DNA from 3 places in the Paenibacillus sp. FSL H8-0034 genome. Region 3 is predicted to be linked to each of the others. Evidence: riboswitches for the same ligand, from Rfam matches in the RefSeq annotation. Region 3 holds a riboswitch; each other region holds the start of a gene.
What was found. Region 3 has a riboswitch for cyclic di-AMP ahead of NST47_RS21630 (CAP domain-containing protein). Riboswitches for the same ligand answer to the same signal wherever they lie in the genome.
Positions count from the first base shown of each region.

Region 1: it holds a riboswitch for cyclic di-AMP, as region 3 does, so the genes downstream of both, NST47_RS03140 (3D domain-containing protein) here and NST47_RS21630 (CAP domain-containing protein) in region 3, are expected to answer to the same signal.
Region 2: it holds a riboswitch for cyclic di-AMP, as region 3 does, so the genes downstream of both, NST47_RS34295 (CAP domain-containing protein) here and NST47_RS21630 (CAP domain-containing protein) in region 3, are expected to answer to the same signal.

Region 1 is NZ_JBBOBS010000001.1:689,704-697,536, reverse strand. It holds gene rnmV (ribonuclease M5) at 1-363, opposite strand, end outside; gene NST47_RS03140 (3D domain-containing protein) at 460-1,599, opposite strand; cyclic di-AMP (ydaO/yuaA leader) riboswitch at 1,942-2,149, opposite strand; gene NST47_RS03135 (TatD family hydrolase) at 2,375-3,142, opposite strand; gene NST47_RS03130 (HD domain-containing protein) at 3,166-4,455, opposite strand; gene NST47_RS03125 (AbrB/MazE/SpoVT family DNA-binding domain-containing protein) at 4,778-5,032, shown strand; gene rsmI (16S rRNA (cytidine(1402)-2'-O)-methyltransferase) at 5,199-6,077, opposite strand; gene NST47_RS03115 (tRNA1(Val) (adenine(37)-N6)-methyltransferase) at 6,091-6,861, opposite strand; gene yabA (DNA replication initiation control protein YabA) at 6,960-7,313, opposite strand; gene NST47_RS03105 (PSP1 domain-containing protein) at 7,350-7,833, opposite strand, start outside.
Region 2 is NZ_JBBOBS010000001.1:7,676,629-7,684,461, reverse strand. It holds gene NST47_RS34325 (SDR family oxidoreductase) at 1-147, shown strand, start outside; gene NST47_RS34320 (ThuA domain-containing protein) at 184-840, shown strand; gene NST47_RS34315 (SDR family oxidoreductase) at 869-1,594, shown strand; gene NST47_RS34310 (J domain-containing protein) at 1,726-2,142, shown strand; gene NST47_RS34305 (TOMM precursor leader peptide-binding protein) at 2,221-4,164, opposite strand; gene NST47_RS34300 (bacteriocin maturation protein) at 4,161-5,795, opposite strand; cyclic di-AMP (ydaO/yuaA leader) riboswitch at 6,037-6,172, shown strand; gene NST47_RS34295 (CAP domain-containing protein) at 6,180-6,971, shown strand; gene NST47_RS34290 (cell wall hydrolase) at 7,015-7,662, shown strand; gene NST47_RS34285 (hypothetical protein) at 7,738-7,833, opposite strand, start outside.
Region 3 is NZ_JBBOBS010000001.1:4,799,089-4,806,921, reverse strand. It holds partial or broken gene NST47_RS21640 (cytochrome ubiquinol oxidase subunit I) at 1-76, opposite strand, end outside; gene NST47_RS21635 (response regulator transcription factor) at 114-830, opposite strand; cyclic di-AMP (ydaO/yuaA leader) riboswitch at 1,055-1,188, shown strand; gene NST47_RS21630 (CAP domain-containing protein) at 1,197-1,835, shown strand; gene NST47_RS21625 (YjcZ family sporulation protein) at 1,942-2,067, opposite strand; gene NST47_RS21620 (penicillin-binding transpeptidase domain-containing protein) at 2,419-4,455, shown strand; gene NST47_RS21615 (hypothetical protein) at 4,725-5,492, shown strand; gene NST47_RS21610 (chloramphenicol phosphotransferase CPT family protein) at 5,574-6,155, shown strand; gene NST47_RS21605 (helix-turn-helix domain-containing protein) at 6,439-7,833, shown strand, end outside.

The DNA of each region.
Region 1 (7,833 bases), 4.1 Mb from region 3:
CTCCAGTGTAATATCCGACTCCGCCGCTTCATAATCGGTGCGCACGTTCTCTAGCGCTTTCCGTATTGTATCGACCGACGCATTCTCGACTCCTATGTCCCCTTTGCTGGTCGCATCCTCTCGCGTTATAAAGGCGTGCTTGCATCCCGGAACCTGGGCTGTAATGATTTTGCGAATTCGTTCCCCCGCGTGGTCAGGATCGGTAAACACAATGACTCCCCGTCGCTGCTGCGCCAGCTTGATCCGCCGGATAATATCCTTGTTAATCGCAGAACCTCCGGTCTCGATCGTTTCGGCATCAACAGCGCGTTTGATTGCCGTTGTATCGTCTTTCCCCTCTACCACAATCATTTCTTTAATCACACCTGCACCTTACCTTTCAAAGCAGAAAAAAGAAGAGGGATTCCTCTTCTCTTCCTGTAATGCTATATATGATGAGTCTGCCCCAATTGCCGACTGTTAGTCTGACGTTGGCTTGTTTGGTCCGATTACATAGATAGTATTTCCTCGCTTCATGCCAAAACGGTTCGCATAATCGTTGCTATCAAAATAAACATCGATTTTGTTCCCCTTGACTGCACTACCAATATCCTCTGCTCTGCGGAATCCAAGCCCGTCTATATATATCCACCAGCCAAGTGGAATCACTGTGGGATCCACCGCAATCGTTCGACCTTCCATTACTCTCGTACCTGTCGCAGTGAGCCCATATTGCGGGTGCTCGCTGCTCTTGCCAGTCGATGATACACCAGCTGAATAAGCAGTCAGGGTCACATTATTTATAACCTGTTTTACGTTAAATTTCAAGCCACTCTTGGATAATTCCTGAATGCTCGGTGAAGAAGCAGATAAAACCGTAACCGGATTTTTTGTACCTATTGCCACAATTTTGTTAACACGCTCGGATTGAACCTTTTCATCCACTACTGCTTCTGATACCAGCTTTCCATCCTCAAACAACTTCTCTTTTGTTTTTACAATTACGCCCTCTTGACCCTCTTGTACAATCTGTTCCTTGCCCTTAGGGAGCTGCGCATCACTTTGCTTCTCAACATCAAAGGCTATCTTTTCCGAGAACTCTTCTTTTTCTTTCTTAACGCGAACAATTTGAACTACACCGGTTTCAGATAATTCGGTGTCAAGCGCAGGACTCACCTTATCAAGCTCTCCGATCGAGACTTGAAATTCCTGCAAAGCGCTTCCTACAGTTTTGGCCACTGTGTAGAAGGTTTTTACTTCTCCGTCAGCTGTAAGCTGTAACGGTTTCGCATGGTCAATGGCAATGCGGTCGCCCGTATTTACCTTTGCATCCAGCGATGCGGAGAGACGATCATGCTCTCCAATAGAAATCCCCTGTTCATCCAGTAAACGTTGCAGAATCCATTGCTTCGTATACACAACTGATTCTTGTCCATTGACAACCACAGATACCCGCTTGGTAGCCGTGCCGTATAACATCATTAAAAACATGAAAGCGATAGCGATTGAAATCAGTGAAACGATCGAAATCAAACGCAAGTTTTCATGCTTCCATCGCAATGCGAAGGACATGCTGGATGATCGTCTTACATGGGGTTGCTCATACTCAATAGCTCCCACTTATTCGGTCCTCCTTAAAGCCCCGCCGTCGAGTGTATCACATGATTCATCTGACGCGACTATGGTTTAGGTTTTGCAATCTTTCGTTAAACGAGGATAAACGGCTTCGGCTTTTCCATTCAAAATCGAGGCGCATTTGTCTAGAAACTAAAGGGCTGCAATCTACGTTCCATATCGTTCTTTCTGAGTGCGTTCAACACCTCCCCAGTGTAAGATGTCGGCCTGTTCCGGAACCCCTGCTATAATGACGGGAGAACACAAAAAAAGTCAGCGGAGAAGAGGACTCTTCCCGTGACTCTTATATTATTTCACCGGCGTGGTGAAATAAAGTACACGACAATCGTTACCTCTCTCTTAACGCTTACGAGGTTAGCTGACGGATTCGGACTTGAGAGTCGCCCTACTTTGGATTGAATCGCATACGCGTAAACACGTGATTCTATCCGAAAGATTCACCCCAGAAATCGTGACTTTTGCCCCATTGAATGCAATGTGCAGATCACTTTTTGGTTCCCCCGTTTCCCATTAGGAAACTCAGCGAAAATGGAAAATTGGTAATCGTATTAAGTTAATATTGAGTTTACGCTCTCCGGTGTGAACTTGTAAAGTATACAAACAGGGCAAAAAACGGTGAATTTCAATTGAATTAGGCCATAATTCAGGTTTTTACCGATAAAAACCCTATTTATCTCTCATTTTCATTATGCATGTGTATATTTACTTGCGATATCCCCTAGACCGATAAAAACAAAGCTTCTCACCACCCACAAATGATTCATTTTAGATCGAATAATGTAATGGCATTTTGGGTAGTAATTTGAGCAATTTGTTCAAGTGTAAGGCCTTTAATTTGAGCAGCAGTTTCTGCGACTAATTTCACATAAGCAGTCTCATTCCGCTTGCCGCGGTAGGGGTGAGGCGTCAGATAAGGGGCATCCGTTTCGATCAACAATCGATCCAGAGGTACCTTGTCCAGCACTTCTTTTGGCTGCTTGGCATTCTTAAAGGTCACAGGTCCTCCAAAGGAAATATAAAAATTCATATCCAGACATTGCTTCGCCGTTTCCCAGCTGCCAGAGAAGCAATGCATCACGCCGCCGACCTCGGCTGCCTTCTCCTCACGCAGTACCTGAATAATATCATGGTGAGCATCACGGTTATGAATGGCTATGGGCATACCCAGCTTGCGGGCGAGCCGAATTTGTTGACGGAACACCTTGTCCTGGACATCTTTGGGAGAAGTATCCCAATAATAGTCGAGTCCGATTTCTCCAATAGCGACAACCTTGGGATGGCTGCACAGCTGCTCGATCCATTCCAGATCTTCAGGCGTCATATCTTTGGCATCTTGCGGATGCCAGCCCACAGTCGAATAAATACAATCATATTGCTCAGCCAAAGCGATCGAGCTTGGAATCGTTTCTCTGTTAAATCCGACATTGATCATTCGACTGATTCCGTTCTCTAACGCGCGCTGTATGACCTCTTGTCGATCTTCATCGAACTGGGGCGCATTTAAATGTACATGAGTGTCGGTTAGCATAATGGTTATGGCTCCTTCTATAGTTAGTCTTCCGCATCCAGCAGGTTTCTGAGCTCGGTCGGGATGGTACTGCGATCAACCTGCAGCAGCTCCTCAGGGAAATATAAATGGTATTGCCCTTTATGAATGCCGCTGATTGAACGGATAATTTCTGACTTCTGGGAAATTTCAGTTAATTGATCATGCTGATCAAGCAGCAATATCGGCAAGTTTTCATCGTGCTCACCCGGACGGTACACATCATACGAAAGATCCGAGGGAAAATCAATTTCCATATAAAATGTCGGATCTATGCCTGCGTCCTGCATCACAACTCGTAATTTTTCCAATTGTTTAATATCCAGCTGCTCCAGCCTCACATACTTAAACAGGCGGCGGTTTAAAAACCGTGAGCATAAATCCGACAAAATCGGATCCTTTTCGGTTGACCATTGTGCCAGCACGGTCTGCATAAACGCTTCATCCAGCATATGGTATTCCTGCACCGTTAACGTTTTGCGGAATAAGCTTAATAGAGGCGGAAGCATAAAAGCGAACTCATAATTTTCCTCATATAGATGCTTGGCGCGTCCGAACACCTTTTGCAAAATAATTTCAGCACTTCGCGTAACCGGGTGAAAGTAGACCTGCCAATACATTTGATAGCGCGACATCAAATAATCTTCGACGGCATGCATCCCGCTCTCCTTCACAACAATATGGCCTTGAAAGGGGCGAATAATTCTCAATATACGTTCCAGATCGAAGGTGCCATAATTGACCCCTGTAAAATAAGCATCACGAAGCAAATAATCCATACGATCAGCATCGAGCTGGCTGGAAACGAGGCTGACGACAATTTCCTTGTGGTAGGTTTTGCAAATAACACCAGCAACTTGCTCAGGAAAGGTGGGTGACACCTGTTTAAGGACACGATTGATCTCGGTATCGCCAAGCACGATCCTGCAGGACCAATCCTCATGGTGGGTGCCAAATGTCTTTTCGATGGAATGGGAAAAGGGACCATGCCCGACATCGTGAAGCAAAGCAGCGCATAAGGAGAGCAGTCTTTCTTCCCGAGGCCAATCCTCATACTGGTTGCGTTCAAATTGCGAGATGATTTTTCGAGTCACCTCATATACGCCAAGCGAATGTGAGAATCGGCTGTGCTCTGCCCCATGAAAAGTTACAAAGCAGGTGCCAAGCTGCCTGATCCGGCGCAGCCTTTGAAATTCCTTGGTATTAATCAAATCCCAAATCGTCTGATCCTGAACATAAATATATTTGTGAACAGGGTCCTTAAAAACTTTTTCTTCTTGAAGAGAACGAGTCATGATCCTTCACCTGCACTTTCTTCGATTTTTCGACATAAACAAACAAAAACCTGTATATTTGTCGAATAATATCATATTCGTATTTCCAATTTTATCATACATTCAACTAGCTAAATCCCCCTCATAAAGCCTTTAATAAATCAATTCAAGAAAATTTTAGCTATTTTGAATGTATTTTTAATTAAATTTGAACAAATTCGACATCATGATTGTCAAAAAACGACAAGTTGTGGTTGACTATTATGGGAATGGTTGGTATCATAGAAAATAAGAATTATGTCGAATAATGACGATTATTTTTTTCTGAGAGGGGACTTATAACATGTTAAAATCAACTGGTATTGTTAGAAAGGTCGATGAATTGGGTCGGGTTGTTATTCCTATCGAGCTTCGCAGAACTTTGGGTATCGGCGAAAAAGACGCTTTGGAAATTTATGTAGATGGCGAGCGCATCATGCTCAAAAAATATGAACCTGCTTGTATCTTTTGCGGTAACGCTGAAAATGTTTCTTATTATAAAGGTAAAATTATTTGTCACGAATGTTTGTCCGATATGCCAATACCTGTGACAAAATAAGAAAAATAGTTTATAATAAGGATAGCAATTCTTACTTAGGTAATTCTAACCTTTTTCATATCTCCTCTTGTCCCTGAATCATAGATAACTATGACTCAGGGATTTTTTTTGTGAAAGAAGACCATTCCGTAGAAGGCCGACTATGAGTAGTTTTAAGCCATTCGATTCATTCTTCTTTATGTAGGAAGTTATACAATTCTCGCTTGGGCATCTGACGGTCGGAGGCAGCACGTTTCATCGCTTCCTTGCGGTCCGAGCCTTGCGACTCATAATGCTCTACATGCGCCTTGATGGTGTAGGATTCCCACCATTCGACAGTCAATGCCGTCTCCGGGGCCGTGCTGCCTTCAACAATGATGCAATACTCACCTTTGGGCTCGTTTGCGTTCAGCCAATCGCAGCATTCACGTATCGTCCCTCTTGCAGCCTCTTCATACTTCTTGGTCACTTCACGCATCAAGCAGACCTGACGTTCAGGATTCCAGACCGTTAGCATAGCCTCAAGCGTCTTAACAATCCGGTGCGGGGATTCATACAAGATAAGGGTTTCCTTTTTAGGCTGCAGTAGCTCAAGTTCTTGAAGCAAGGATTTTTTGTCACGGGGCAGGAAGCCCAGGAACGTGAATCGCTCTGTCGACAATCCAGAAACAATCAAAGCCGATAAAGCCGCATTGGCACCTGGTATCGGAATTACATCAATACCCGCTTCAATCGCTTGCTTCACCAATTCCGATCCTGGATCACAGATCGCCGGCAATCCGGCATCACTGACCAGAGCGATAGAATCCCCCGTTTCCAGCAAGCGAATCAATTCTGGCCCACTGGCGTGCTTATTATGCTCATGATAGCTGACGAGCCTTGTAGGGATGTTGAAATGCGTCATCAGCTTTCTCGTTTGTCGTGTATCCTCAGCAGCAACCCACTGTACCTCTCCCAATATACGAATGGCTCGGAAGGTCATATCCTCCAAATTACCGATCGGGGTCCCTACCAGGTACAGCTTGCCTAATCCATTCTCTTGTCCATAGCTTTTTTGAATATTCATTATGATTTCCTCTTCAGTTCTCAGGTTGTTGGATTAGTTCATCACGTTTGCCATAATAAAGCTCCATGAGTTCTTCGCAGTATTCCGTCTTATTTTTATATACCAGCAGCGGCGGCAGCGTTCTTAGCTCCGGTTTGCCGTCCTTATGCGCTTCAATCAACACCATGTTGGCTTCTTCTCCTGCACGTGGATGAACGAAACGAATTCGCTTTGGCTCCAGCTTATAGGCGCGCATCATACCAAAAATCTCTACCAGCCGGCTAGGCCGATGAACCATCGCGACCCGCCCTCCGGCACGCACTAATTTACTGCTGACCCTGACAACATCCTCCAACGTACACAACACCTCATGCCGGGCAGCAGCAAAATGCTCATTCCTGTTTTGCTCTCCGTCCTGAATCGGCAAGTATGGCGGATTGACGGTAACAACATCAAATGCCCCATGGCCCAGTTCCGAGCAGGCATCCTTCAAATCACCATGAATAATACGGATTTGCTGCTCCAGTTCATTCAGTTCCACATTACGCTTGGCCATATCTGCGAGTCTTTCCTGTATTTCGATGGCTACGATCGAGGCTTTGGTTCGTGTACTTAGCAGTAAGGGGATCACACCATTACCTGTACATAAATCGATCATTCGTCCCTTTGGTGGCGTATAGCAAAAGCGACCCAGTAATACAGCATCCAGAGAAAAGCTGAACACCTCATCACTCTGGATAATTTTCAAATCATTTGTAAGCAGATCATCAACCCGCTCACTGGCATGCAAAGATACTTTTCCCATATCGTTCCTCTTTCTAAAAAAACCGTAGAGAAGCTTGCTCCCCTACGGCGGTTTTATTTGCAGTTTATCACTTCATCGCATGCGCGTTTCGATGCTGATTATTTATTAAGAAAAGATAAGCAGAACAAGCAATCTCCTTCTGTCCGCAAATGCCCATAATACACATTACATATATGGAATCCTTCTTGGTACAGTCGAGACAGGTTGTCATAGCCTTCCCCTGTAAGCTCTTTGGCCTGTGCCGGTGTAATAGGCGCTTGTGGCACAATGACCTCAGACGGTAAGGTGTCCATCTTCATCAGCTTGCGCAGCTGCTGATTTTCTATACTTAGACGTTTATTTTCTTCAAGAAGCTCGACTATTTGCCGCTTCATCTGACCAAGCTCGCCGTATATCGTTCCCATTTGTTCTTCTATCTGCTCTATTTGCACAAATACGTTTCTTTTATCCACGCGTTCACCTCAAGGAAGCTTGAACTTGAACTACCATTAATGCTGCTCAACCGCATCGTCAAAAGAAAGCTCCATTACTTTTCCCAAATCATAAACTTGAATTTTTGCCGTACGTTCGTTCATGTTCAGCGAAACTACGCGTCCACTGCCCAATGATGTAATCACATTACTACCCACACGCGGCACATCTTCCTTGGCACTCTCATAATTATCGTGCTCATATTTCAAGCAGCACATTAACCGGCCGCAAAGCCCGGATATTTTCGTTGGATTCAATGATAAGTTTTGATCTTTCGCCATTTTAATCGAGACCGGCTCAAAATCACCCAAAAAGGAAGAACAGCATAGGATTCGTCCGCATGGACCAATTCCCCCCAGCATTTTGGCCTCATCACGAACACCAATCTGTCTGAGTTCAATTCGTGTACGGAACACACCAGCCAAATCCTTTACCAGCTCCCGGAAATCGACTCTTCCTTCAGCTGTAAAGTAAAAGATGATCTTGTTACGATCAAATGTA
Region 2 (7,833 bases), 2.9 Mb from region 3:
TGGATCAAAACAGATATGGGCGGAGAGAAGGCTCCTGGAGATCCGTTGGAAAGCGCTATGGGCATACTCGATATTGTAGAAATGAAAAAGGAGATTGCTCCTGAACACTATTTCATTAATTTTAAAGGCGAACCGATGCCGATCTAACATTTATCATGTGGCAAGGATGGAGGGAAGCAGTAAATGAAGCTTATTTATGCAATCGTTGGAGATTACTATCATGCTGAGGAACCGATCAGGGAAGCTCTGAACCTGGCAATCAAGCCTCTTACGGACAGCGGCTCCTATACATTGGAGTACATATCGGCTGAGGAATTGACGGAGCGGCTGCAGACAAAACCTGCCGCAGTGATTCTCTTCAAGGAAGACAGGGTTAATCCGAAGGATGAAATCGTCCAGCAGTGGTTAACGGAGCCCATATCGGCAGCTATTGTCCGTTATGTGGAAGAGGGAGGAGGCTTCCTCAACTGGCATTCGGGTTTAGCCTCTTATCCGCCTGATTCGGCATTTGTGAACATGCTGCGCGGTTATTTTATTTCCCATCCGTCCAAAAATCAAATGGTTCAATATCACGGTACGCTTCCTTCAGACAACTCTCAAGGGAACTCGAAGGAAATTTCATTCGAAATTATGGATGAGCACTACTTCGTTAGCTGTGATGAAGCCAATACGAGCGTTTTTCTGAGATCGGAATCCATCGATGGCAGCTCGATTGCGGGCTGGCAGCATACGTCAGGTCAAGGCAAGGTTTGCTGCATAACTCCGGCGCATAACAAAGAGGGTCTGCTTCACGATAGGATGATTGAGCTGCTCAGAAGCTCGGTTCAGGCTGTACTGTGAATAAGGATGAAGCAAAGGAGAAACGTCTATGTTTCACGATAAAGTAGCTTTGGTTACGGGTGGGAGTCAAGGAATAGGGCTGGCTATTATGCACGCACTGCTGCGCGAAGGGGTTTTTGTTGCTGTGGTCTCCCGGGATGCCAATAATTTGAAGTTGGCTCTGGATTCAGTTGACCCCCAGTATCGGGATCAGGTGACCGGAATTCAAGCGGATGTGAGGAGCGAAGCGGAGGTACACCATGCCGTTCAGCAGGTCATATCGACCTATGGACGTATCGATATCCTCATTAATTCGGCCGGGATCAGTATGCGTGAGAAACAGAATCTTCAGGATACGGATGTTACAGAATGGAACCGGATGATCGATATTAATTTAACAGGTACGTACCTGATGTGTCGTGAAGTCATCCCAGTGATGAAGTCACAGGATTTGGGATACGTTATTAATATTTTATCAACGGCATCATTTCGAAGCGGCTCCGGGAATGGGCTGTATGTGGCATCCAAATATGGCGCACGGGCTTTAACCGAAACGATCATCGAAGAAAATAGACGTACCGGTGTCAGAGTGACCTCCATTAGCCCCGGAGCCGTGGACAGTACGATCTGGAATCATAAAACCGAGCCGATCACACAGGAAGAGCGATCCACGATGCTAAAGACCGACGATATCGCGAGCCTTGTTGTGTATTTGGTTAATCTCCCGCCCCGTGTTCATATTGATAATATCACGGTAACCCCTTGGTATCGTTAATCAGATTTATGTAGAGGATCACCTGACATGAAGCATGCAGGTGATTTTTTCTATACAGTAAATTTTTACATATTCCCTTGCATAATTTCCCTTCTGATTGCAGAACCTTTAAATCAAAAGGAGGGAAAATTATGCAGGATCGCAGACAGGCATGCGCGGTACTTGGCCTTACCGAGGACGCAATTGAGAAGGAAATTGAGGACCGATATTTTTTTCTGATGAAGAGGTATAAATACCTGGATGCAGATGAGCAGCCATCCCCTGGGGAACCTATTTTTGCTAAAATAAATGAAGCGTACCGTTTTTTAATCGGGTACGCGCCGCTGCAGCCGGTTGTTTTTCGTGAGCTGGGCTGGAAAGACAAGGTTCAGCATGTTCGGGACAATTATATGATGGAGATTACGTATTCAGTTGTACTCGTGCTGTTCATATTCGCTGTAGGTGTAGGGGTTACCGAGTTATATTGGGCCTTTAAGGCAGGAACGAACAATATCGGCGTGTATTCCCCGACAGATTTGCCGATGTCCGAGCACGCAGGTAAGAAATAAATACAAATTAATCACATAAATAGTTAATAAGCCGCATCAAAAGATGAGCGGCTTTTTCTTGTAGAAGCATTTGTAAATTTATGGAAATGGATGTGGATATGGATTAAGCTGCTCCAATGTAAGAGGCTGCTCCACATATCCAAGTTCTGCCGGTATACGCAGTAGTCTCTCCAGTCCTGATAAGCGGGTAAGGTTATGTCCGAATGTCATCGGCAGCATGCCCGGAATGATCACTTTCACACCATGCAAATCGTTGCGTAATGTTTCGGGTGTTGTCTGATTGACGACAATAATATCCAGCTTCAATTTTTTGAACACCATAAGAATGCCCTTTAAATCCTCTGTCAAATCTGTGTGTGGGATCGTTACCTGCTTAAACGCTTCAGCGAACGTTTGCAAGGGCTGATGGTTATCGAGCAAAAATCTCAGGCGCGATTCCGCCTGCGGCAGGCTGTATAATAAGGAGTGGTCCTCCATTTGGCGAACCTGGGAGGAATCTTCGAGCATATGCAGGTAGGTTTCGCGGTTGGCTTCCAGCTTCGTGCTAAGCGATCCGATCATGCCGGCGAGTTCATGGATAGCGCTTATCGCGGCTCTTATCGGATCCAGATGAGCACCAGCTGCACAAACGAGATTCGCTCCCGTTGGCCTGGTGTTCTTCGCCAATGCCCACACAGATGGAATTCCGTTCTCCGTCGTAATGTTGAACAACTGAACCTCGTACCCTGCTACCGCTCGCAAACGGTCGACCATTAAGCGCAATTCCTTGCTATCAGTGGAATAAGGATCAAGACGGGGCACTGGAAGCTGTGCGTACCAGGTCATCAGGAATGAATCACGTTCTACAACCTCCAAAATTCCATACAAAATCGCTTCTTCCAGACTGCTGCCAAGCGCACATCCGTTGGAGGCTTCATTCACATAGCCTTCACCATAAGTCACACTATAATACGCCAGCAGCTCCGGAACGAGAATCGAACGTTCCTGCATAAACGAATAGCTCCAGACCCAATCGATGGGATGGTTCGGATGAAACGGTTGGAATGGAAAATCCTCCTGCGCATACTGCTCATCTGTATACACACCTACATCAAGCGGATTGAGCGCTTGCTCTGCGAGATTGTGATAGGTGTCACGAATTACGGTTCGTTTACCGCGCGGTGCCTGACTGCAATATCGCTCCAATCCTTCCAATATCGCGGTCAGCGTGCTGGTCACATAGGAATGAGTGCGGCCTGCTGTCACCTCGTCTCCTGCAAACAAGAGAAGGTTGGCATGGACAGCAGCAAAGGATGAAGCAAGATCTGGCTGATATACATTAAAAAGTCCGGTTCGGGAATCAAAATAATCTTTGATCAATACATCCTTCAGTTCGTTAACCGAACGACAGCGAAAGCTAGCGGGACTGCTCTTAAGACTTGGCTGGAGCTTAATCTGGGCTATCGTAGCAGTATCATCGGGTAATTGACCGCACATGGTACATAGGGGGTCAGGTAAAAAAGGGTGTAGGGAGCTTTTCAAAGTTATTAAGTTAACGAGATAGATGCGCCCTTCCGTGAGAGCCAGCTTACTCTGGAGTATTCTCTGTGCTTCTGCTTCAATTAGACAGGATATGTGCAGCAAGCCAGCGAGCGAAATGCCCGATTCATCAAGCTCGTCTCCGTATACCAATCTTCTCAGCTGCTGCTCGGACATTTCCAAATTGCGTCCTGCCATCTGATAACGCGTGTCCGCACATAACGAGCATCCCGGTGAGCCGGGTCGTACTAAGGGTCCGATCACACCTTCATCACCAAGAACACAGACATGGATCCAGGGGATGCCTGTCGGCTGCAACAATTGTTCAATTTCGTTAACCAAGAAGGAACTGGCTTCATCCTGCAGAACAATAACCAATTGTGCCGCTTCCGGTACACTCTCCTTGAAATCATTCAGTAGGGCGATTGAATAGGAATGAGACAATCTCCGGTACACGAGGTCCGCAAGCTTTCCCTCTCCGACAATCGCGATGACAGATTTCATCGGGAATCCTCCTCTCTCACAAGAACGCCCCAAACCCCTACAAGCCCTTCTTTCAAAAAAGGCTCATTGGCCATATCCATCACATGCAGTCGCTTGCTGTCCCGCTTCAGGATTTGCAAGGCCGCAGCCAAGATTTCAGATGATGTACTCTCTTGTGTGGAAGGAATGATCAGATGGGAGGGTTCTTTTGTTTCCAGTATCACAGAGGCTGCAACGAGTACTGACGGCGGAAGTATCAGTTGTGTGTTTGCTGCGAACCGCAGAGCTTGCTGCAGCACGCTTCTTAAGGCCAATGTCGTATTCAAGCCTACATGACCATACCAAAGGCCGTTTATACCGACCCATACAACAGGAAAGCCGTACAATTCCATACCAAGACCGATCGTTGGCGCCCCCTGTATAAGCGTCAATGACTGCAAATAGTATTTACAGCGTTCGTCCTCGACGTTATCTGGCAGCACTTGACGGATAAAAGGTTTCCGGTTGATCAACGATTTGGTCAATGTGTCAGTCAAGCAAATTAGCAGCCCGCGGCACACTCCTTCTGCGACTGTTTCACCTGCTCCAATACCGATAAACGGTTGAATTGCAGCCCCATTTCCATGAGCATACGGGAATGGAGGCAGTTCTGAAGTGAATAAAGTAGACAATTGCGTTACATATGCTTCAATTCCGGCTAGTCCTGCATCCCGTCGTGCCTCTTCATGAGTCAGACCTGAGCGAATTACATCGGGTAGCAGCTTGGCTGGTCCTTCCGAGAGAGGATCAGCAGCCTGAACACGGCACTGTGCCAACGGCAGCTGCCCCAAATCCCCTTCCTCCCAAGTATGGAAGATTCCTGCTGTGGATGACGTTAGTCTGCTGAAATAGGAAAACCACCCATAAGGCTCTCTTTCCTCTTTAATCAGCGCATCGGGAATTTCAAATTCTTGTACATAGGCTGTACGATCAGGGGCCGTAAGGAGTCCGGTCACGAGCGGATGGGGTACAAATGAATGCCAATCGCCTTCCAGCGTATTTAGATTAAGTACAAAGAAAGCCTGTTGCGCTGCAGATTCAGCCGCTTCCGATAACGCTTTGAGCCACGCAAATACCATGACGTTCGCCAGCATGGTTCCTGCCGTGGACGAGAAGTCGGACGAGAGATGGGTGCTGCCAAGAGCAGCTTGGTGGAGCCGACGCCACGCAGACTCCCAGCAGCCCTCCATGTCCGGATGGACGAGCGGCCCGACCAGTCCTATTTGCTGTATACAGAAAGCCGGCAGCAGCAGCTTCTGCTGTACTTTGCAAACCGCATTCAAGTTCCGAAGCTCCTCGATATGAGCTTCCTGCGAGACGTACAAAATTGAATGAAAGGGCGCGACTGTCTCGTGCCATTCAGTTCTCCCGCTGCGATCCAGACAAAGTTCTTCTATTACGGCCATAGGATCTGTTAAACGAGCATGCTCGACCAATTCCTTCAGCTGTTCACGATCGGTAGGTACGGATTCCGTAATTAGTATGTGGAAACGGAGCCATCCTGATTCAAGCAACGTGTCAGCCAAAGATATCAAAAAAGGACCGCAGCCGATCACCAACACCTTGGTATGAAGATATGGTTTTAAGGGGACGAACGATTCAGAATTTTTCATATCATCCTCCTGAAATGTCAGGTTAGAAATCTACATCCCTACTTACATCTTTTATCGTATGTATGATCGTTTGTCCTTCATGCTTAATTTTGCACATACGAAAAGGACAGACGAATGATAGCATTCGACCCCAATAGATTGGAAAACTTTGATCAGTGTACTTCGGGTTTTCCCATGTTAAGATGAAACTCTCTTAAAAAGACAGCTAGTTTCCAAGCTGAGCATATTGTTTTTTTAAGAGACACCATTCAGGCCGAAGCTTCTTATAGAGGCATGGGGGAACCTATTATTTGGGGTGAAGCCATATTCATGGCCGGGTCCTTACTCTTTGATCCGAACCCGTCAGCTAACCTCATAGGCCGCAAAAAAGAGAGGATGTTCGAAATGATTTTGAAGAAATCTGTATTAACTGGTTTACTCGCTCTGGGTACGGTGGTTGGAGCCACAGCTGCTTCAGCTGCTCCATGCACAGTAACTACAGGTAACGATACGATGACGGTGGTTGCCAAGCAGCAAGGGATTAATTTAAGTGATCTGCTTAAAGCCAATCCACAGATTACCAATGGCAATAACATTTGGCCTGGTATGGTATTGAATCTTCCTGGCATAGGCACAGGTCAAGGATTAGGCTTCGGAACGGACTTCGGTTCAGGAACTGGCGCAGATACAAACGTAGATACAGATACAAATGTAGATACAGGTACTAACGTAGATACAGGTAATGGTGCAGCTGCAAATACAGGGACTGGAACAGGTGTGGAAACAGGTTCAGGTACAGACTCAACAGTTCAGCAAGGGACAACTGAATCCACCTTTGCCAGTCAAGTAGTCGATTTGGTGAATCAGGAACGCGCGAAGGCAGGTCTGAATCCGCTGACTAGTGACAGTGCATTATCGGCTATGGCACTGGATAAAGCGAAGGATATGTACAATAATCATTATTTTGATCATAATTCGCCTACCTACGGTTCTCCATTTGATATGATGAACACGTATGGCATCAAGTATACGTATGCCGGTGAAAACATTGCTATGGGTCAAAAGACTCCGCAGGAAGTCATGACTTCATGGATGAACAGCGAAGGACATCGACAAAATATTATGAATCCTAATTATACAAAAATTGGTGTGTCTTATTATAATGGCGAGTGGGTTCAGGAATTTATTGCGAATTAAGCATATAACCCCTTTTGCCAAAGCGAAGGGAGATAAACAACGAATGAAGCGAGTGAAAGCATTTGTTGTGGGGATCGCGCTGCTTCTTATGAGTCTGGGTACCGTGCATACGGACCAGGCTCAAGCCGCGGCTCTACTAACAAAGGGAATATCAAGCGGAGATGTATGGGATTTGCAGTTCCGTTTAAGAACAATAGGGTATGATCAACATGTACTGGATGGACAATTTGGTTCACAAACCCTGGCAACCGTTCGCCAGTTTCAAAAAGATTATGGATTAACTTCTGACGGAGTTGTCGGCGATCAAACGTGGAAATCGCTAAAAAACTATTCATTAAATCAGGCTGAGTTGGATATCATGGCCAAAGTTATTTATAGCGAGGCTCGTGGTGAACCTTACGAGGGTCAGGTTGCTGTCGGAGCCGTGATTATGAACCGGATACAATCCGGTCAGTTCCCCAATAATATTCATGATGTTGTATTTCAACCGGGGGCATTCACGGCTGTCGATGACGGACAATATACGCTGACCCCTGATGCAACCGCGTATCTGGCGGCGCAGGATGCTTTGCGTGGCTGGGATCCTACGAATCAGTCACTTTATTATTTCAATCCGATAACCGCTACCAGCAAGTGGATCTGGTCTCGACCCCAGACCGTAACCATCGGAAATCATATTTTTGCCAAATAAGAGCATGAAAGACAGTAATCGATAACGGGAGCGTGCTCCCTTTTCGGTCACTGTCTTTTTATTGTCTAACTCATATTAGAATGTTCTCAAAATAATAACAAGCAGAATGTACAGAACCAGAATAACACCTGTGGTAGTTCCCAAACCGTAACCTCCACAACTGCCACAAGA
Region 3 (7,833 bases):
ATTGAGCCATCTTCCTGTACACTTCCCGTCCTTTTACCACATAAACGGTTTCCATAATAGCAATTAGCAGAGCGAGACAATTCACCCCAATTGTTCACTATGCAGAAGCTGTTTTAAATATTCGAAGCCTTCAATCGGTAACCGATACCCCAGACAGTCCCAATCATGGCGGCAGCAGCAGGGGACACAGACTGTAATTTTTCACGAACGCGTTTAACATGGGAATCTACAGTGCGATGATCTCCATGGTCTTCATAGCCCCACACATCACGAAAAAGCTTGTCTCTTGTGCAGGTGATTCCTTCGTTCATTACTAAATATCGCAGCAGCTCATACTCCCTGAGAGTTAAGGAAATCTCGCGTCCATCTGCAAGTACTCTGCGGGCATCATGCTCGATTATAAGATGGGGCAGCATAAATCTGTTTGCGGGTGATTGGGTGGCAGACCAGAATTTGCCGGGTTGTGTCCGTTTAAGGATAGCTTGAATTCGGCATGTGAATTCCCTTGGACTAAAAGGTTTGGTCACATAATCATCGACCCCTGCTTTGAAGGCATGGATCGTATCGTCTTCATTATCCTTGGCTGTAAGCATAAGCAGGGGAGTAGTTTTTACTTGCTTGACCATCTGACAAATTTCCAGTCCACTCAGACCCGGCATCATCCAATCCAGCACAATGATGTCATAATCGTTATCCACCGCTTTATGCAAAGCATCGTTGCCATTGTCGGATTCCTCAACACAAGCTCCGTCTTTCTCCAGATACATGCGTACGATTGTGCGTATACGTTCTTCGTCATCGGCGACCAATACTCTGTATTTGCTTGTCATCTATTATCACCTCACCTGCCTTTTATTGTATCTATCATTTTTCACAAAGGCATGACTACATTGAGCTATTTCAATAACGGAAAGGTGAACAAAGCATGAAGGCTTTGTGAAATGCAAATAGGAATGGAAAACTTTGTGCAGTGCTCGTCGGTAAATCCCGTGTTAAAATGGAACTCTCTTAAACCATATCCAGCATCAAGCTGTGCATACGGGTATTGTGAGAGATTCATATCAGGCCGAAGCTTCCACAAGAGGCATGGGGAACCCAATCTTTGGGGTGAAGCCGTATTTATGGCCGGGCGATTGCTCTTTGACCCGAACCCGTCAGCTAACCTCGTAGGCCTTAAAAAAGAGAGGATGTTTGCAATGTTTTTGAAGAAGTCCGTATTAACCGGTTTACTTGCCTTGGGTACAATTGTTGGCGCCACGGCGGTTTCGGCTGCTCCGTATTCGGTAACAGGCAACGATACGATGTGGACGATAGCCCAGAAGTATGGAATTAGCTTAAGCTCCCTTGTTCAAGCCAATCCACAGGTTACCAATGCCAATAATATTTGGCCTGGCATGGTATTGAATATACCCGGAACAAGCTCAAGTGCTCCAGCTCCGCAGGGAACAGGCACCCCGACAACCACCTCCACCTTTGCGAGTCAAGTGGTTAATTTGGTTAATCAGGAACGCACCAAAGCAGGCTTGAAGACATTGGCAAGCGATAGTGCATTATCGGCTATGGCCTTGGATAAAGCGAAGGATATGTATAACAATCATTATTTTGATCATACCTCTCCTACCTATGGCTCCCCCTTTAACATGATGAAATCGTATGGTATTCGATATACGTATGCAGGTGAAAATATTGCCATGGGTCAGAAGACTCCACAGGATGTGATGACTGCCTGGATGAACAGCGCAGGGCATCGACAAAATATTTTGAGCCCTAATTATACGAAAATTGGCGTAGCTTATTATAATGGCGAGTGGGTTCAGGAGTTTATTGCGAATTAAGCTTGTATGCAGGCGTCGCTCTGAACAAAGACAGTAACCGATTAAGGAATCCAATTCCCTTCGGGTTACTGTCTTTTTGACTATATCACGATATTAACGGTTTATGTTAGATGAATGTTCTCGAAATAATAACAAGCAGAATGAATAAAACAAGAATTACACCTGTGCTAGTTCCCAGACCCAAACCTGCACAGCTCCCACAACCTACGCCAGCTCCGCCTAAATATCCCATATTTCCAGCCTCCTTCCGTGTGACCTTCTGTATGTTATGATGGTCAGAGGCTGATGGATTGTACTTATACAAAATGTGCGCTTGTAGGGGAGGAACTTGTCGTTCCTTCATTGATAGATTTACATATGCTATGTTGTGGGAGAAGCCGCCAACTGCTCCCATGCTAACCCATAGATCACTCCAAAATAGACGGTTGCCTTCACGGGATCGTCTATTTTCCTTTTGTGAAATGAAAATGTCAGCAAGTTGTGATCGTTTGTCTATGTAACTGATTGCCATACTTCATTATATTTAGTATGGTAAGCCGCATTTACGGATAATAGATAACTTATATGCAAAGGGGGATTATCCTTGAAAACATCCAAATGGTTGATCGTGGGATTTCTGCTGCTGCTCATTACCGGCTGTCGGAACGAAGCATCCAAACCTAAAGCGATGACGCCCGAGCAGGTCTTCGATTCTTATATGGCCGCGTGGCAAAAGGGACAATATGAAGATATGTATGCGATGCTGTCGTCAGATTCCCAAACCAGACTATCGCAAGAGCAGTTCGTTAAGCGTTACTCCTCCATTTATGAAGGAATCGGGATGAGTCAGCTGCATATCGAAAGGACAACACTTCCAGCTCCTACCAAGCCAACTCCTGCACCAGAGGATACAGCTACTTATACTTACCATGCTTCGCTTATGACGATTGCAGGTCCCATTGAATTTAATTATCAAGCAAAGTTAATCAAGGAAAACTCAACCATGTATTGGAAGGTAGACTGGAATCCTTCGCTTATTTTCCCCGCTATGAAGGACAATGATAAGGTAACTGTACGTACCACTAAGGCGATGAGGGGTGAAATATACGACAGGAATGGGGAAGGGCTGGCGATTAATGGCAGCTTGATCATTCTTGGATTAGCCGCGGATCGTTTAGGCCCGGATGCTGAAAAGACGGTTCAATCGGTTGCTCAATATTTGGGATTATCAGCGGATGAGGTTAACAAAAAGCTAAAGGCTTCCTGGGTAAAACCCGGTAATTTTGTTCCAATCGGTTCTACCGACGGTAAGGGAGTCATGGCTTTTCAAGGCATAGAGGGCGTCTCCTTTCAGCAAAAGAAGATCCGCACCTACCCAATTGCCGAAGCCGCCGCCCATTTGACTGGCTACGTTCAAGGGATTAACGCAGAGGAACTGGCCAAGCTGAAGGATCAAGGCTACGGTCCTGATGACCAGTTGGGCAAGGCAGGGCTGGAGCAGTTGTTCGAGAAAAGCTTAAAGGGCCAGGACGGAGTGCGAATCGTGATCATTGATGAGAATGGGGCTACCCGTGAAACGTTGGCATCCAAGGAGACGGTAGCGGGAGAGAATGTCCAAACCACAATCGATAGCGGACTGCAAAGGGCGATCTACGAGCAGTATCAAGGAGATGCGGGTTCTGCCTCTGCTTTACAGCCGCAGAGCGGTGAAATATTGGCATTGGTCAGCAGCCCTGCGTATGATCCTAATCTGTTTGTATCGGGACTTTCGGCTGAGCAATGGAACAAGTGGAATGGGGATCCTAATATTCCGCTCCTTAACCGTTTTACAAAGCTGTATTCACCGGGCTCGATTTTTAAAACCGTTACAGCGGCCGTAGGCTTGAACGCAGGTGTGTCCTCTCCAGATCGCGTCAGAAATATTCAAGGCTTATACTGGACAAAGGATGCATCTTGGGGCAACTATTATGTAACACGTGATCGGGATGTGCACAATGAAAATTTACGTGATGCGCTGGTTTTCTCGGATAATATATTTTTTGCTCAGGAAGCGCTTGCGATGGGAAAAGATACATTCTACAATGGCGCCTACAAATTCGGTTTTGGAGAGCCGCTGCCGCTGCCGTACCCATTTCCGCGATCCAGTCTGGCCAATCAGGGGATCAAGAACGACATTCAGCTTGCCGATTCGGCTTACGGACAAGGAGAAGTCCAGATGAGTCCGCTACATGTAGCGTTATCCTATACGCCTATTATTAACCAAGGCAATGTGGTTGCACCATTATTGGTGAAATCAGCTTCCAACCCGGCTGACACCATATGGAAGCGGGATGTTATCAGACCGGAGGTTGCCGAGATTGTGCGTCAGGATCTTGTGGAGGCCGTCCGGAACCCTAAGGGTTTTGCTCATGGCGCCTACATAGCAGGCATGAACATCGCAGGTAAGACAGGCACAGCGGAATTGAAGCAAAAGAAGGGCGAGGACGGGTTGGAGAATGGCTGGTTTATTGAGTTCGATGCCACTCTTAATCAATTGCTGCTGACGATGATGGTTGAGGATGTGAAAAAGCGGGGTGGCAGTGGTTATGTGGTAGCCAAAGCGAAAAAGGTATTTCTCAAATATGGGAAAACAACATGGTGAATGGGTCGGGATATTACGGAAGTCGTACACAATAGATTGATACATTTTCATACGCGAAAACGATTTCGAAATCCATTCATAATTTACTTTTGTTTCTGTAAACACAAAAAGACGGCTCAGTTCGCATCGTTTGCGAAACAGCCGTTTTTTCTTTTCTGTTGTTCCCACGATAACGCTAAGAGGTTGGCGAAAATTGGTTCTCATAAGGTATAATAGTAAAATATTCCATAACAAAGAACCATAGACTATGACTCGAAGGAGGAGATAAGATGCTTAGGAGAAAATGTCTGGCCGCTTATTTCGCTTCATGGACGATCGTACTCTTGGTGTCGTTCCCATTCATGGCTGTGGGAGGGGCAGCTTGGTATGCGGCTGGCAGCTATGCATCGTGGGCCTCTGTCATTGCTTTGTATGCGGTACCGAGTATATTTCTTTACGGCATTCTGGTTTCATCAATTACGGAAGTAGCAATTAGAAAAGTGAAGGTAATGGGTCCGGGCGAATGGTTAATATCCGGTCTTATCCACGCTGTCCTTGGGTTCTTATTTGGTATTATATTTCAATCTTCTTTATTTAGCATCATGGGCGGCACAGCGGCGATTCTTTTTTACGGTTTTGACAGGTTGATCCTCCGTTTTTTGCCACTTGTCAAGCGGGGAACGCGCGTATTGCTAATAGCTGCACCTCTTGTTCTTTTTGGGATTTTTGTAGGTGCTTTACACGTGTCTTCACCGCCGAAGCCACCTTTTACCGCCGTGGATGCAGTCAATTTTGCGACTTCCGGCAGCGGGACCACCATCGACAGGTTCCCCAAACAAGTCGGAATGCAGAAATTACAGGTCGACGGTTATGATGTTGAAAGAGAAACGGCGGTCGAGGAAACTGACGTAAAGGAACAATACCTGGTTCATTTCATTGAGCGTTGGAGCAAAGAAGGAGTAGCCGGAGAACAGCAAATGCTCTATGAAGTCAGCCGTGGGACGATGGGAGGGAAAGGGGGAAGTGGCACGGAACCTCCTTACCTGCGTGCACAATAGGAAGAATATTATATACATGACTGTGCTTAATGATTGCGAGCTTATTTACTGATGTGAATGAGTAAGAGATAGGAGGTTACTTTGACAAAGATCGGAACCGTCATTTTTCTGAACGGCACTTCAAGTGCAGGGAAAACAAGTATTTCTAAAGAGCTTATTCAGCTGCTTGACGAAGATTTTATTTACTTATCTGTCGATAATGCGATTGCTGGTGTCAATGACATGTTGATGAGTATGTTTGGCGATCACATATCCAGAGAAGAAATAAAAACAATTGAAAGAGAAGAAATGATAGAAAATCCAGTCATATCGCTTTTTCATCATTATATAATGGCTTTTTCAAGGGTAGGCAAGAATATGATAGTTGATCATGTACTGATTGAGCCAAGCTGGTTGGAGGAATGTGTCCAATTATTACATAACACACAAGCCTATTTTATCGGTGTTCACTGTCCGCTTGATGAACTGGAACGAAGGGAACAAGAACGAGGAGATAGACCGATTGGTCTCGCCAAAGCCCAATTTGATATCGTACACCAGCATCATAGATATGATCTTGAAGTCGATACGTATGATAACTCAATCCGGGAATGTGCAATTATGATCAAAGAGTTTATTTTAGCCAATCAACCACGAGCTTTCCAAGAGCTTAGCAATAATTAATTCTTTTAAAGCACTTACTTAGGGTAGGTGCTTTTTAATTTTATAAACAAATCATACATAAAATATATATAAAGTACTACGTTTCCATCGCTAAAATCTTCATGTATCCTAAAGAACAAGGGATTCTGAGCATGCTGTAGGGGTAAAGTGGAATAAAAAGGAGGGGGGATTTATCCTAAGAGCCTTTGTCGCTGCAGCGGCAAAGGTTTTTTAATCAGAGCGGTCCTTTTATTGAACGTTGGAGTGTACAGGAAATGTGTAAGTGTCAGGAGGTTCTGTTGGAATGAAAAATCATTATTTGTACCGTCTTATCTGGTTTGGGTGTCTGTCGGCTTGTTTGCCTATTATTTTGTCGGGAGTAGCCTATTACCAGTATTCAATGAATGTGGGAATTTCCCGTATTCAGGAAAACAATCAAATGTCATTAAATATGATCGAGCAGTACACGGAAAAATTGATGCGTAATATCGAGGATAATGCTTTACAGCTGGCGCTTGATCCCGAAGTCGTTAACTCCTTCTCCTTTCCAGACTACCAGACCAATTATGTCTCTCAAAGAGAGCTGTTACGAAAAATTACGCTTCATAAATCGAATAACAGTTTTATAGGAGATCTATTCTACTACAATCAAAGTATAAAAATGGTGTTATCCAACGAATTAGGTTTTCAACGGTTTGAGGATTTTAAATATAAAAATGATATCGAGCTGCTCGAAGCAAGAAATCTGAATGGACAATGGATTTATGTGCCTGGTGGAACAAGCGGCGGATATATTACCTATGTGTTAAAGCTGCCGACACTTTCCTCGGGTGAGTCTCAGGGACTGTTAGTAACCGAAGTAGATATTGCCCAGATAACCAAATATTATGCAAACTTGCTGACATTAACGAGAAGCCAATCGATTTTTGTGATCGATCCCAAGCAACAGCTGCTGTTTCAATCTCAGAAAACATCCGGGGATCAAGCTGTCATTAGCGAATCTGTCATGAATACCATCTTTATGGATAAAAGCAAGAGCAATAATCTTTTTGACCGAAGCTCGGATGGAACCAAGTTGAATTATTCTTATTTGAAGTCTGCTTCAGGCAATGTTTATGTATCAGCTATCCCTAACCAAATCATTTTGGAGGAGCTTAGCTGGATACGTTGGGTTGCTCTATTGGCCGTTCTCACCTTTATTGCAGTTGGCACTCTTCTCACCGTATTTACGCTCAAACGTGCCTATACGCCGATTCAGAAGCTGGTGGACTATCTGGATAACGAAAGCAAAACGATGGGGCAATTGTGGTCAAGCTCCATATCTCCATTAAAAGAAAGGCTTCTGCAGCAGTGGCTCGGTACCAATTACATTGACAGCAGCACTCTGAATGACGAATGCATCAAGTATGGAATTCCTTTGGATCGTATTTATGTAGTTCTGCTCGTCAAAGTGGAGAATGCATTCAAGGAGGGGAGATTTCAACCTCAGGACAAGTCGGTGCTTACTTTTGCAATCGTGAATGTGATGAAAGAGCTTTTATCCGATCATCGGAAGCTTCAAGGATTTGTACTGCACGATCAGCAAGGCCAAGGAACGGTCATCCTTCATTTTGATCGGAACCTGTCAACCGAATCCGCTATTGACTTATCCAGGCAGTTTGCAGAATCCGTTCGTTCCGCCATGCTGCAATATTTAAAG